4 regions of the Wansuia hejianensis genome follow, and region 1 is predicted to be linked to each of the others. Evidence: riboswitches for the same ligand, from Rfam matches in the RefSeq annotation. Region 1 holds a riboswitch; each other region holds the start of a gene.
What was found. Region 1 has a riboswitch for cobalamin ahead of H9Q79_RS15535 (TIM barrel protein). Riboswitches for the same ligand answer to the same signal wherever they lie in the genome.

Region 1 (3,111 bases):
AGTATCTGGAGCTGACAGGCATGACAGAAATAGAGGGAACTGCCGTTATTACAGTTGAAAAAGAAAACAGCGGCGCCTATAGCATGACTGTCCGTGTTAAGGATGGCCCGGAGGACGCAGAATATGAATACAGCTGGAGCAGCGGTGAAAAAAGCCAGACACTGACAGGAGTGCCTGCAGAGAGTCTGATTTCAAATACGGTTACTGTGACAGGCGTAAATATGTTTGGTAAACTGACAGCTCAGCTGCAGGTCCCTGAGAGGCCAAACGTGTCCGTTATGGTGAGAAACCAGGGTATCCAGCTGAACTGGGCAGCCGCCTCCGCTGCCGATAACTGTCCGGCTCCGGAGAATTACAGTATTGTTGTATATGCCGGTGAACAGCTGGTGAAAACTTATGAGCGCGGAGGTCAGGATACTTCCGCATACCTTGAAGGCTTAGAAGAAGAAACCACCTATACGGTTAAAATGTACGCCGTCAGCCCGGTGGGACGCAGCGATATGGCCATACTGGCTGTCACAACCGGTAAAGCGGAGCAGGGCGGACCCGGACAGGCCGAAAGCGGCGGTCAGGCACAGATACCGTCTGTGAGTCCCTCGGTGATGCCTGCAGCGGCGCTGACCTCAGGGAAGAAAACCTCCTCCTCCGTAAACACCTCTGACAGAACCTCCCTGCTTGTCTGGAGCGCATTAGTCCTCATGTGCGGGGCCGGAGCCGTTGTCATGGGCGTTCGGAAGAAAAAAATGAAATAAAATATTGGCCGGTGAGAGGGGAGGTGTTTGGATACCCGGACGAAAGGCTGGCGGGAGACGGGGCGGAACAGGGGCGCGCCAGCTTGCTGGCGAGAGCCGTTGTACCGTCTGGAACAGCCAGAAAAGCAGCGGGTATCTATCATCCTCTCGCCATAAAACCATAATTTAACTATAAGTGGATTCTTTGTGTCCATAAAAAATACATGAGATGTCTTGACAGAGAGTATGTCTGATGGTAATATTATGTTGTGTATAAATTCCATATCAACGTTGCAAGTGCATCTGCATGAGAATCATGTCGGTGAAAAGGGAATTGGGTGAGAAACCCGAGCGATCCGGTCACTGTAATCAGGGAGTACGACGCGGTTATCCATTGTATGTTTTTACATATGAGAAGGGGCGTCACGCGATGATCTGTAAGCCAGGAAACCTGCTTGTTCCGTATAAGGTTGAAGCTTCCGAGCAAAGTTTTCCATCTATCCATCAGATATGGAATGCCTGATAGAGTATTCACTCAGCCGGGAACCTTCGAGCGGGATTTATGCACCGTTTAAACGGCAGGGTGAGATACTTCGGAGTCGGGTACACTGTTTATACCGCATCATTTTCCTCCGCAACGAATGATGGTCCGGTTTTCCGCTTGACAGCGATCGGGCGCCGAAGTCATTCTCCCCACTTTAATTGTTATCCTCCCTGAGCGGGAGCTTTTTTTTTGCAGATAACTGCACAGAAGAAAGTTGTTCCTGCTGGGAAAAACGCAGGGCACCCCATAATGTATGCCCTGTGGGGGCCAGAGGTGTTTGAGCGGGAAACTATGAGCAGGAGCGGAAAAAACAGTGGTACAGGAGTACGGGACAGATGAAAAAGATGATTAACATTACGGATTGCAGTTTTGATACAGACCGTTACAAGGATGGACAAGATGCTGCTGATTTCGTGCGCAGGTTCTGCTGTGATGGTTTTGAACTGATGCATTGTATTGGCGGGAAGCTGGATTTTTTTCCGTCAGAAGATATTGTAGGAGTTCATCTGAGGTTTTTTAATGAATGGATTGACCTGTGGAAAGGAGACATGGCTGCACTGGAAGCGGAATATGACACGCTGAAGCAGGCAGAGGAGGTATTTGGCAGTCTGGAGCGGGAAGGGATGATAAAACCTCTGACCGAAGATTTGGAGACGGCCAGGAGACTGGGGGCTTCTTATGTTGTATTTCATGTTAGTGATGTGAAAATGACAGAGCTTTTTACATACACTTTCAGTCACACGGATGAAGAGGTAGTGGATTACACTGCGGAACTGGTGAACGACTTGCTGGATGGAAAGGGTTATGAATTTGATTTTTTAATGGAAAATCTCTGGTGGCCAGGGTTGACTCTTACCAGGCCTGAGATTACCAGGCGGCTTCTGGATCAGATCCATTATCCTAAAAAAGGGATCATGCTGGATACGGGACATTTGATGCATACGAATCTGGAGCTTGCGGCACAGGAAGAAGCTGTTGATTATATCCTGGATATGGTGCGTGCGCACAGTGATATGATCCCCTATATGAAAGGAATACATTTGAATCAGAGCCTGACCGGGCAGTATGTTAAAGATTTGCTGAAAAAAAGGGATGAAATGCCTAAGACACACAAAGAGCGGGTAAGCGCCTGTTATGAACATGTATTTCAGATTGACGGGCATTTCCCCTTTACCACGCCAAGAGTCCGTGAAATTATAGAGGCAGTTGCACCGGATTATCTGACTTATGAACTGATTACCAGCGACAGGGAGGAGCATGAGGAAAAGCTGCTGAGACAGTGTGAGGCCCTTGGAGTAATGGTTGATGGAGTGTAAGAGATTGAAAGGGAATAAAATCATGAAAATATTTCAATTACCTGGTGGAGACGAAGTACATCATTATAAAAAATCACTGGTTGTTTGTTTTAAAGGGAAGCGCAAGGTGCTGAGTACCGGACCGAACAATGGAGGATACCGTACAGACCTGCGGGCTGTATTTAATAATGACGGCAATCCGGGTCCGGGTATGGCCTGCACTATGCGGGCGGATACCTACCGGGAACACATGGATATCCTGGCTTTGGAGGATCTGGGTCTGGACCCGGAACACTGTTCGGGGCTGTCTACGGCTGCCAGTATGGACAATGTGTCTGTTCAGACGATGTCATACGAAGATTTTTCTGTGACAGCCATAGTGACCGGAGGTATTAAAAATAATGCCGGGCGGATCGGCGACCCGGCGACCTGGCATGAAAAGTCTGAGGCATCTTATCAAGTAAAACCAGGAACCATAAATATTATTTTGTATATTGATGCGGATCTGTCGGAAGGAGCTCTGGCACGGGCTCTGGTATCC
Region 2 (3,111 bases), 820 kb from region 1:
CCCCATGATATAAGGCTCACTCATTTCTTCCAGCATAGCCGCACGTATCCGCCGGATATAAGAGGCCGCCATGCCCAGCGCCAGCGTGACAGCAGGCATGATCAAATGCTTCATGCTTTCTGATCCTCCCACCGGTAGGACATGCAGCTTCACAGCAAACAAATAGATCAACAGCAGGGCAATCCAAAAGCTGGGCATGGCCTCTCCGATAAAAGCCAGAAACCTGATGATATAATCTGCAATTCTATTATGGTAAACTGCCGAAAGGATGCCCAGCGGCAGCGCAATGACAAGCATAAGCAGAAAAGAGGAACAGGCCAGCTTTATTGTATTCGGAAGTTTCCTCGCCAGGATTTCCGAAACCGGCTGCCCATATTTAACCGAATCCCCAAAATCTCCATGCAGCACGCCTCCCAGCCAGTTCTTATACTGAACCGCCAGAGGCTGATCCAACCCGTATTCTTCCTTAATTTTGCCGATTACCTCCGGATCGCTCCCCGCACCCATGCTTTCCAGCATCTGCTGAGCCGGATCTGACGGCAGAATGTTGGTCAGACAAAAAGTAAGCACAGACAGCCCAAATAATATGATAATTAACGCTGCCATACGCTTCATGATATACCGCAGCAATTCCCTGCCTCCTCTCCTGTATGCCGGTGTATGGACATATTACTTCTGCTTTTTTGCGGAAATTCTGAAAGATACAGGCAGCTGCCGCCCTATTCTGCCGTTGTAGTAATGGATTTCTGTATGGATCTCCTCATAACCAAGCCCTATTAACTGCTCCAGATCCCAATCTGGCCGCTGTCTTTTGCTCAGGGGAAGTGATTCCGCTATTTTTTCCATGACTGAATAGTCTACCTTAGCTTCGTTGTGCCTGTCATGGCATCCTGCCGGCCTGAAACGCTGCTGTTCCTCCCGGGCAGATGCGTACCTCCCGTCATATAGGTGCAGATAAAAGTTCCCGTCCGAAACCATAAGCACCCCTTCCGGTTTTAATACCCGATAAAGCTCTCTGTAGGCCTTCACCGGTTCCTCCAGGTTCCAGAACAGATTCCTGCTCACAACAGCATCAAAGGTATTATCCGGAAAATGAAGCTCCTGAACATTCATCTGAAAAACATCCGCCTCCAGTTCCCTCTTTTTCAACGCTTCCTTTATCTGCTCAACCATGCCCTGGCTGTAATCCACAGCAGTGACCCGGCATCCGTACTCTGCAAGCAAAACCGTATAAAATCCGGCTCCCGCGCCGCAATCCAGCACCCGGACTGCCTTCCCCTCCTCCGGATGGGGCAATATCCCTGAAAAATACTCTATCCACTGTCCCGCTTCCGGAGATTCCAGCTCCTCCCTGCTTATTTCCGAAAAATCCCCTGATCTGGCATTCCAATATTCCTGAATCTCCTTTTGGCAACTCATACATTCCTCCTGTAATAAAATATCCCTCGCAAATTAACCACCCGCAAAATCATTTACAAAAAAAGGACATGTCCACAGACATATCCTTTTTAAACGTTCAGGTTTTTCCATACTCATAAAAACACAAAAGCATTCCGGCTTTTGCAAAAAAGAATTTTCTTAGCTGTGGCTCGCAGCTTGAAAATAACAGATAAAACCGGTATTCTGGCTTGAGCCTCCTCACGTAGTCCCGCCTTCCCAGTCCCCCGGTGGCTTATTGAGACACGCTCCACTCTCACAGCAACGGCATTGCACAGGATTTACACCTGTTTCCCTATCGCCAGAAAGCCAACAGCTTTCTGCGAAACTGCAATCTCTTGCAGGCATTTTATCCGCTTATCACTTTATGTAATTGTCATTTAGTCCCATTCGGTACATTAATAGTAACACAACCCTCAAAACTTGTCAACAAATTATGATTTTGTTCCGAAGTCCGGATATCTATCCAAAGATCCGCCGCAAAACCATGATTGTTTTTCTTTAGTTGCTGTGCTAATCTAATATTGTAAATTACTCAGACACCAAAGGAGTTTTACTCATGGACATAAATCTAAAGGACCGCATCACTGTTTACTGGGATATTCGGGCGACCAGTTATGGCCAAATGCGGCATAAGCATCTTCACGGAAGGGAATTTCAATTCTGGCAGGCTGAAATGAAAGCTGTTCTGCCTTCCTCCGACCGGCCGTTAAAGGTTCTGGATGTCGGTACAGCCACCGGTTTTATGGCAATCGTATGCGCTTCCCTGGGGCATAAGGTAACAGCTGTAGATATCTCCCGTCACATGCTTCAGCGGGCGCGGGCAGCTGCGTCTGAATTTGGTTATTCTCTGACCTTTCTCCAGATGGACGCCCACCAGATGGATTTTCCCAGTGGTTCTTTCGATGTGGTCATCTGCCGCAACACTATATGGACTGTGTTGGACCCCCGGCGAGTCTATATGGAAATCTTCCGGGTGCTGAAACCAGGCGGCTGCTTCTTTAACTGTGACGCCGATTATGGAAGAGATGCTTTCAAGGGGCTTGGGGCAACACCGGATGAGAAAGCCCTTTTTGCTGAATGCCATGCCTACACTTCTCTCCTTCCGATCAGTTACGTCCAACGGCCGGAATGGGATATCGCCACGCTCCGGAATCTGGGATTTGTACATTGTGAATGTATCAGAAATATAAGCGGCAGATTAAACCCCCATGGCAGTTCGAAGTCCTCTGACAGTCATCCGCTGTTTTCTATTTTTACTGTGAAGCCCGCCTGCCCTGAGGAATTGGAGGACACAGATTATGATTTTCAGTTATTTAAGGCGCATAATCAGCTGTTCTACCGGGAACAGAGGCAATTTGGCAACAATAAAGATACCGAGTATCTGATTCTGGACCTGCTCATGTATCAGCCGGAGGGCCTGCGGCCCAGCGATCTGAGCGAATATATTTTCATCCCTAAACAGACGGTCACACGGATACTGGCACAGCTGGCAGCGAAAGGCTATATCCGCCAAATGCCCAATCCCAGAGACCGCCGCAGTATGCTCCTGACGCTGACCCCTGAGGGACAGAAGCAGCACCGCCGCGAGGAACAAGCTCTGGAAGTCCGCTATGCCAAGGTTCTCAGCAGTTTCCCGTCCCAGAAGCTGTCACAGCTCAATCAGCTTTATAT
Region 3 (3,111 bases), 1.4 Mb from region 1:
TGCAGCCCGCCGTATACGGAATGCCAGCTGCTGGTGATGTAAATGCTGCCGACTGGAATCGCATAAGCGTCCAGCGGTGTTTTTGAGAAGTTGATGAGTATTGCGAGAGTGGACAACAGAAGGAATACCAGGGGGATCATCAGCAGCTTCCAGTAACGGAAGAACGGGATTCCGCCCTTTCCGACTGTCAGAATCCCGTTCACTATAAGGACGAGAACAGCCATGAGAATCGAACGGCTGATGATACACATACAGAGTGTGATCAGCGCGAAAGCAAATTTCTCACCGGCGTTCACATACCTTAATTTAGAGTTGTAACATAGTTTATCGATCACTATCATGGAATGAATTCCTCTGGAGTTCTATACAGCTTGCCTATAGTTCCTCGCTCACTTTGCCGAGCTTCTTGCGTTCATAAAATCTGCCGATGAAGAAACAGAGAATCCCCACTCCCAGGCCGGTCTGCACGCAGAAGAGAAGGCTTTCGATCTCACCGGGAAGCTCTCCGCCGATGGCTGATTCCAGAACCGGGGTAAACCATGGTTCGTAACCAGGAGACATTTCTTCCACAACCTGGCTTCCGGCGTCATCGGAACCGCCGAATTCGGCGCCTCTCAGAGCGAAAAACGGGATGATGGCAATTAAAGCGGCTACTATTAATAAGATGATTACAGTCTTTTTATTCTTACTCATTCTGCTGCCTCCTTCATAAAGCCGATGGACTTCAGTTCCTTCGCTGCGAAGGACTCCATGGCGATGATGATTACAACGGTCAGGATGCCTTCGATCACTGCCAGCGGCACCTGGGTGGGTGCAAAGACGGCAAGGAATTTTCCAAAGGATGCACCGACGCCGCCCGCCTCTGAAGGATGGGCGATTGCCAGCTGGAAGGCGGTTACACAGTATGTAAAAAGATCACCGATGGCGGCAGCCAGAAATACGCTGATTCTGCGGTTCGCCTTGCATTTTCTGCAGACAGCGTAGATACCGAAGGATACCAGGGGTCCGGCAATTGCCATAGAAAAGCAGTTGGCGCCGAGGGTGGTCAGTCCGCCGTGTGCCAGCAGGATCGCCTGGAACAGCAGGACAATGATTCCCAAAACGCTGACGGTAGCCGGTCCGAAGAGAATTGCCCCGAGCCCGGTTCCGGTCATATGAGAGCAGCTCCCGGTTACTGACGGGATCTTCAATGAAGAAATAACAAAGATGAACGCCCCGGATATTGCGATCAGCGTCAGGGCTCTCCGGTTTTCCTTCACCGTCTTGTTAATCTTAAAAAATCCTGCCAGTAAAAAGGGAATACAGATTACTCCCCAGAGGATACAGTAGGACGGCGGCAGGTATCCCTCCATAATGTGCATGGCATTGGCAGCAGGCACAATGCCGAAGCAGAGGGCCAGGGCGGCGGCCAGTACAACGAGTTTCTTTTGTTTCTTGCTCATACATTTCTCCTTTCATTCTGAGCCGGCTCCATTCTTCCGGCGGCACGCAATTTGCGCACAAAAAAAGCCGCATCTGACTGCTTGGATTTAGATGGGCCCAGACAGCCGGAAACGGGCTGTCTTACGCCTTGTCATCGCACGTAACAATGGCATAATTACATACAATGGGTAGGTCTTCTGACTCATGCATCATCATCTTTACCGTCTTCCCGGTTGCCCAGTGACATATGTGGCAAAGACTACGCAATTACAGCGGCGTGACCGTGCGGGATTCTAACCCGGCTTCCCTATTATCCTGTGGAATGAAACACAGACACCTCATTGCATTTAATTGACTTTAGTATATCGGCAAAATGTTTGATTGTCAAGCTGTAAACGCAGGCCCATCCGGTTTTACAAAAATTCAATACACAATTATTTCACAATATTCTTGACTTTCTAATAAAATGAAGGTATCATAAATAAGATCAAAAGTTTGATATTTTGATCTTTTGCAATTGAATAATAACAGGATACAGTCTGCCGGCGGAAGGCGATAATAGGGAATCCGGTGAAATTACGGAGCCATACGGGAGGGATCCCGATTGTGTGGAAAGCCCACAATTACCTACTGTTTTCTCTAAGAATACATCGATAGGAGGATATGATCGGTGTAGGAGAAGTACGCACAGACTGAATTTAGCAGAGCTTCTCCAATTTAGGAGAAGTTTTTTTGTTTCATAGGAAAGTTCCTCCTATGAAATAAAACCTTCCGGGGGATGCACACGCGCGCTAAGGAAATATGGCCGCTGAGGCGGCAGCGCTCCGGCGCGGGAGTCCGGCAAGCCGGGCTCTTTGTACTTGCAGTGATTATCTGTAATAAAAGGCAGCTTTGCAGGCCCTGGAATAATATTTGCTTAACGGCTGTTCTTATTGCAAAAAATAAAATCATATACTCCGCATCTGAATAAGAGCGGGCAGTGCTGCACCACGGTCAGAGAGTTATCTCTGTTTAAAGGAAACGTTGTAAAGCGACTCATCTTCCGAGCTGTGAATGGGGACAAGGAATGCACAAATGCCACTGGGGTCAAGAAATTCTGGGAAGGCGCATTCTGCGGGTGAACCAAAGCCAGAACACAAAACGTGGGTGATATGCACACTGTGAGCTTTGAAAATGTCTAAGGCAAGAGGACGTTTCTTTTTTGTACCCTTTTTTGCCATATGAGTTTTGGGCAGTGATCACGTGCATTGCCTGTGCTGAAGATTAATCCTAAAGATGTGGGCTACCTGAGGGAGGGATTTGAGATGGAGGGTGTAATGGTGATAAGCCGCTGCAGCAAAGCGGCAGGGAAAAAAGCATTAAGAGAAAAAGTGTTTTCGATGGACAGCCAGGATACTAAAATTGTAAAATATGCGATGAAAAATAATATTCGGATTCAGGCTGCTAATCTGGAAAATATCCGGCAGATCGGTGAAGAGGCTTTTATGGGATGTACTTCCCTGAATACTGTCCGTTTGGAGAATTTGAGAAAAATTGACAAGAGAGCCTTCAGTGGCTGCAGCAAGCTGAAAAAGCTTCACTTTCCATCTTCTCTTTATAAAATACAGTCAGGAGCATTTCAGAACAACAAAAGGCTGCAGACAGTAATATTTCGAAAAGCATGTGGTATGAGGCTATTGGATAGTGAAG
Region 4 (3,111 bases), 1.4 Mb from region 1:
AAGGTGCCGTTACGAACAGGAAATCCTCTTCGGCTGATTTGACGGTCAGCGCAGGCCAGGCAGGCGAGCTGTATTATCTGGTGCAGGCAGCAGACGCGGAGGCGCCGGACGCTGACAGGATTCAGAGTGAAGGCCTGAAGACAGAGGCAGCGGCAGGAAGCAACCGATTGGCTTTAACAGGGTTGTCCAGAGACGCGATGAAGGTGTATATGGTCCTGAAAACAGAAAACGATGGTGTCTCTGCCGTCTGCAGCGCCGATATTCCCACGTCCGTGATGTTGGGAGATTTGAATGAGGACGGGGAAGTGGATATCACAGACGTCGTACAGCTGCTTGACCGGGTGGCGGCCGGGGAAGCGGTTGAACTGTCAATTGGCGATATGAACGGTGATGGAGAAGTAGATATCACAGATGTGGTACAGCTGCTTGACCAGGTAGCGGCCGGAGAAAAATGACAAGTCCGGACTGTGATTTATAAATGTTTACAGGGGGAGCGGCGGCACTGAAGGGTCTGCTGCCCCCTCAATTTTATGAACGGGACCCGTACACCCCGGCAGGTTTAGAACACGAAAATAGCATTGACAAAAAAGAAGATATCGTTTATTATTGAAATGAACAGTTGACAAGAGAATATGGATCGTTTGTACAGTTGTGGAATGGATAGACATTCATTCCGGGAAGGCCGGTGAGAGTCCGGCGCGGTTTATCTCCGCTGTAATAAGGACGAAAGCTGTCATAACCACTGGGGAACCGGGAAGGGACGGCGAGTAGGTTTGTACTTTAAGCCAGAATACAAGCAACTGGAGATCATAGGGCAAATATCCGAAAGCATAGCGGAGATTTGTTTTTTTGTGTGTTTTCTTGAAAATATAATATGAAACAGCCGCGCATAAGCGTTAAAAGGAAAGCCGGTCAGATCCCGGTGCCGTGCAGGAGATTCAGCCTGACCGAGCGGACAGCCCGCCGCACCTACTGTCTCATGAAGAACGTGAAAATCGTTTTAGTCATGGGGAGAAGTGCGGCTGTATGTTGGATATATGTAAAAAGCCTCTCTTCGGAGAGGCTTTTTTGTATGGCAAGGCCATATGGGAAGAAAGCTGATGATGTGGAGAGGGGCAGACTGTCCCGGCTGCACATCAAATCTTAAAGTGCGTAAGACAGGAAACGGAGGACAGGAAAAGGATGAGGCGACAAAGGTATCAAAGATTGCTTGCGGGAGCGCTTGCCATGCTGACCGTTGTATCGGTGCTTTTCTGGAAGCCTTCAGACGTGTTTGCAGAAGCCGGATCAGATGGGGAAGCTGAAACGGTTCTGCTGGAGGGGATTACGCTGAACCGCTCCAGTCTCGTAATGAAAACCGGGGAGCAAAAAGCGCTTTTGGCTGCACTTCTGCCGGAAGACACCTCAGAGAATCCGGAAATTGTCTGGAGTACGGACGACCCCGCAGTTGCCCAGGTATCTGGAAATGGGCTGGAAGCGGTTGTGACGGCTCCCAGAGGTGCAGGAGGAACAGCAGTAATAACTGTGTCGGCAGGAGGGTTTACCGCTGCCTGCCCGGTGCTGGTAACTGTTCAGGACCCAATGCTGGAGAGTGCGTTGTTCATGCAGAACAGCTCAGGAAGTAACCGATATGAACTGAGGGAAAGCGCTATAGGGGAGCAGGAATACATACTGCGGATCCCCGAAAACACCAATGTGGTTTACGTAAGGCCTCAGCTTAGAGATGATGTGACGGAGGAAGCAAAGATTACCGCATATTTCACAGATGTCTACAGCGGGGAGGAGGTTTCCGTAGACCTGCCGGTTGACGAGACAACTTCACTGTCCAGCAGCACGGCGGGCCGGCTGATTCGGGCTTATGATACGGAACCGAAGGAACTGGTGATTGATGTAGTTTATGGGGAGCAGAAGGAAACGTACCTGTTCCATATTGTCAGAGGCTCTTACCTGGGTGACCTGAAGCTGACAGACGAAAAGGGAGAGCCACTGGCTTTTACGCCTGATTTTAAAAAGAACGTGTTTGAATACTCTGTACACGTACCCTCTTCCCAGTCGCAGATACAGATACACATGACGCCGGCTGAAGAGAGCAGCACAGAACTGACTGTAAACGGTGAGGCGGCTGAAGGCGGAAATTATACGCTGCCGCTTGCAGGCGCGAAGGTCATCGCGGTGCTGCGGGCGGGTGACGGAGTGCAGTCGGTGCCTTATGAATATGTGCTGACAGTGTATGTGGATGAAATATGTTATCTGACCGTTGATACGGAACCAGCGGACGCGGTGTTTGCCGTCTATGATGAGAATAAAGTACAGATCGACCCGGTAGACGGACGCTATGAACTGATTAAAGGAGGAACGTATACTTATACCGTTTCTGCGCAGGAATACCAGACTCAGAATGGAAGTTTTGTCATGGAAGGGGACGAAGAGAAGAGCTTCAGCCTGGAGAAAATTTCAGAGAGTCAGTTTGAAGAACTGGATGCGGAGTGGGGCGGCTATTGGAAAAACGCAGACAACCAGAACATCACAGATGCTCCCACACCTTCATCCCTGGACAATGCAGAGGTTCGCTGGAAGCAGCAGTATGGCTCCAATGCGGATTACAGCAACAGCGTGAGCGACGGTATACTGGTGGAAAATTATATTTGTTGTTTCTGCGGAGAGACCCTGATGTATCTTGACCGAGCCACTGGTGAAATGATCCGGAGTGTCAAAATGGCTGCAAAAGGAAACAGTTCCTTTAATAAGCCGCTCTATGCGGCAGGTATGCTTTTTGTTCCGCTCAATGATGGAAAGGTACAGGCATTTAATGCAAGCACGCTGGAATCTGTATGGGTTTATGTGGATACAGTCGGCGGAAATGCAGCCACAGCGCTCCGGTATGATTCAGGCTATCTGTACGCCGGTTTTGCGGATGGCAACCTGGTCTGCATTTCAACGGCGGATGAGGAGCCTGAACAGGCAGAGGAAGAAAAATCTGCAGTCTGGAGAAAGTATGATAAAGGAGGCTATTACCGGACAGGCGTCTATACAGGAGAGAAATATCTTTACGCCTGCGGCCGTTCAGGAAGCCTCTATTGTCTGGATAAGAAAACCGGAGAGACGGTACAG

Region 2: another riboswitch for cobalamin. It lies ahead of H9Q79_RS01215 (class I SAM-dependent methyltransferase); the one in region 1 lies ahead of H9Q79_RS15535 (TIM barrel protein).
Region 3: another riboswitch for cobalamin. It lies ahead of H9Q79_RS03970 (energy-coupling factor ABC transporter permease); the one in region 1 lies ahead of H9Q79_RS15535 (TIM barrel protein).
Region 4: another riboswitch for cobalamin. It lies ahead of H9Q79_RS04030 (cadherin-like beta sandwich domain-containing protein); the one in region 1 lies ahead of H9Q79_RS15535 (TIM barrel protein).

The regions. Positions count from the first base shown of each region.
Region 1 covers NZ_CP060635.1:3,392,669-3,395,779, forward strand. The annotation lists gene H9Q79_RS15525 (DUF3783 domain-containing protein) at 1-752, shown strand, start outside; gene H9Q79_RS15530 (hypothetical protein) at 776-916, shown strand; cobalamin riboswitch at 1,010-1,204, shown strand; gene H9Q79_RS15535 (TIM barrel protein) at 1,611-2,591, shown strand; gene H9Q79_RS15540 (adenosylcobinamide amidohydrolase) at 2,581-3,111, shown strand, end outside.
Region 2 covers NZ_CP060635.1:265,387-268,497, reverse strand. The annotation lists gene nikB (nickel ABC transporter permease) at 1-630, opposite strand, end outside; gene H9Q79_RS01215 (class I SAM-dependent methyltransferase) at 670-1,419, opposite strand; cobalamin riboswitch at 1,597-1,773, opposite strand; gene H9Q79_RS01210 (methyltransferase domain-containing protein) at 1,997-3,111, shown strand, end outside.
Region 3 covers NZ_CP060635.1:846,413-849,523, forward strand. The annotation lists gene cbiQ (cobalt ECF transporter T component CbiQ) at 1-341, opposite strand, end outside; gene H9Q79_RS03965 (energy-coupling factor ABC transporter substrate-binding protein) at 376-693, opposite strand; gene H9Q79_RS03970 (energy-coupling factor ABC transporter permease) at 690-1,442, opposite strand; cobalamin riboswitch at 1,593-1,779, opposite strand; cobalamin riboswitch at 2,396-2,581, shown strand; gene H9Q79_RS03975 (leucine-rich repeat domain-containing protein) at 2,727-3,111, shown strand, end outside.
Region 4 covers NZ_CP060635.1:864,652-867,762, forward strand. The annotation lists gene H9Q79_RS04025 (cadherin-like beta sandwich domain-containing protein) at 1-455, shown strand, start outside; cobalamin riboswitch at 633-816, shown strand; gene H9Q79_RS04030 (cadherin-like beta sandwich domain-containing protein) at 1,183-3,111, shown strand, end outside.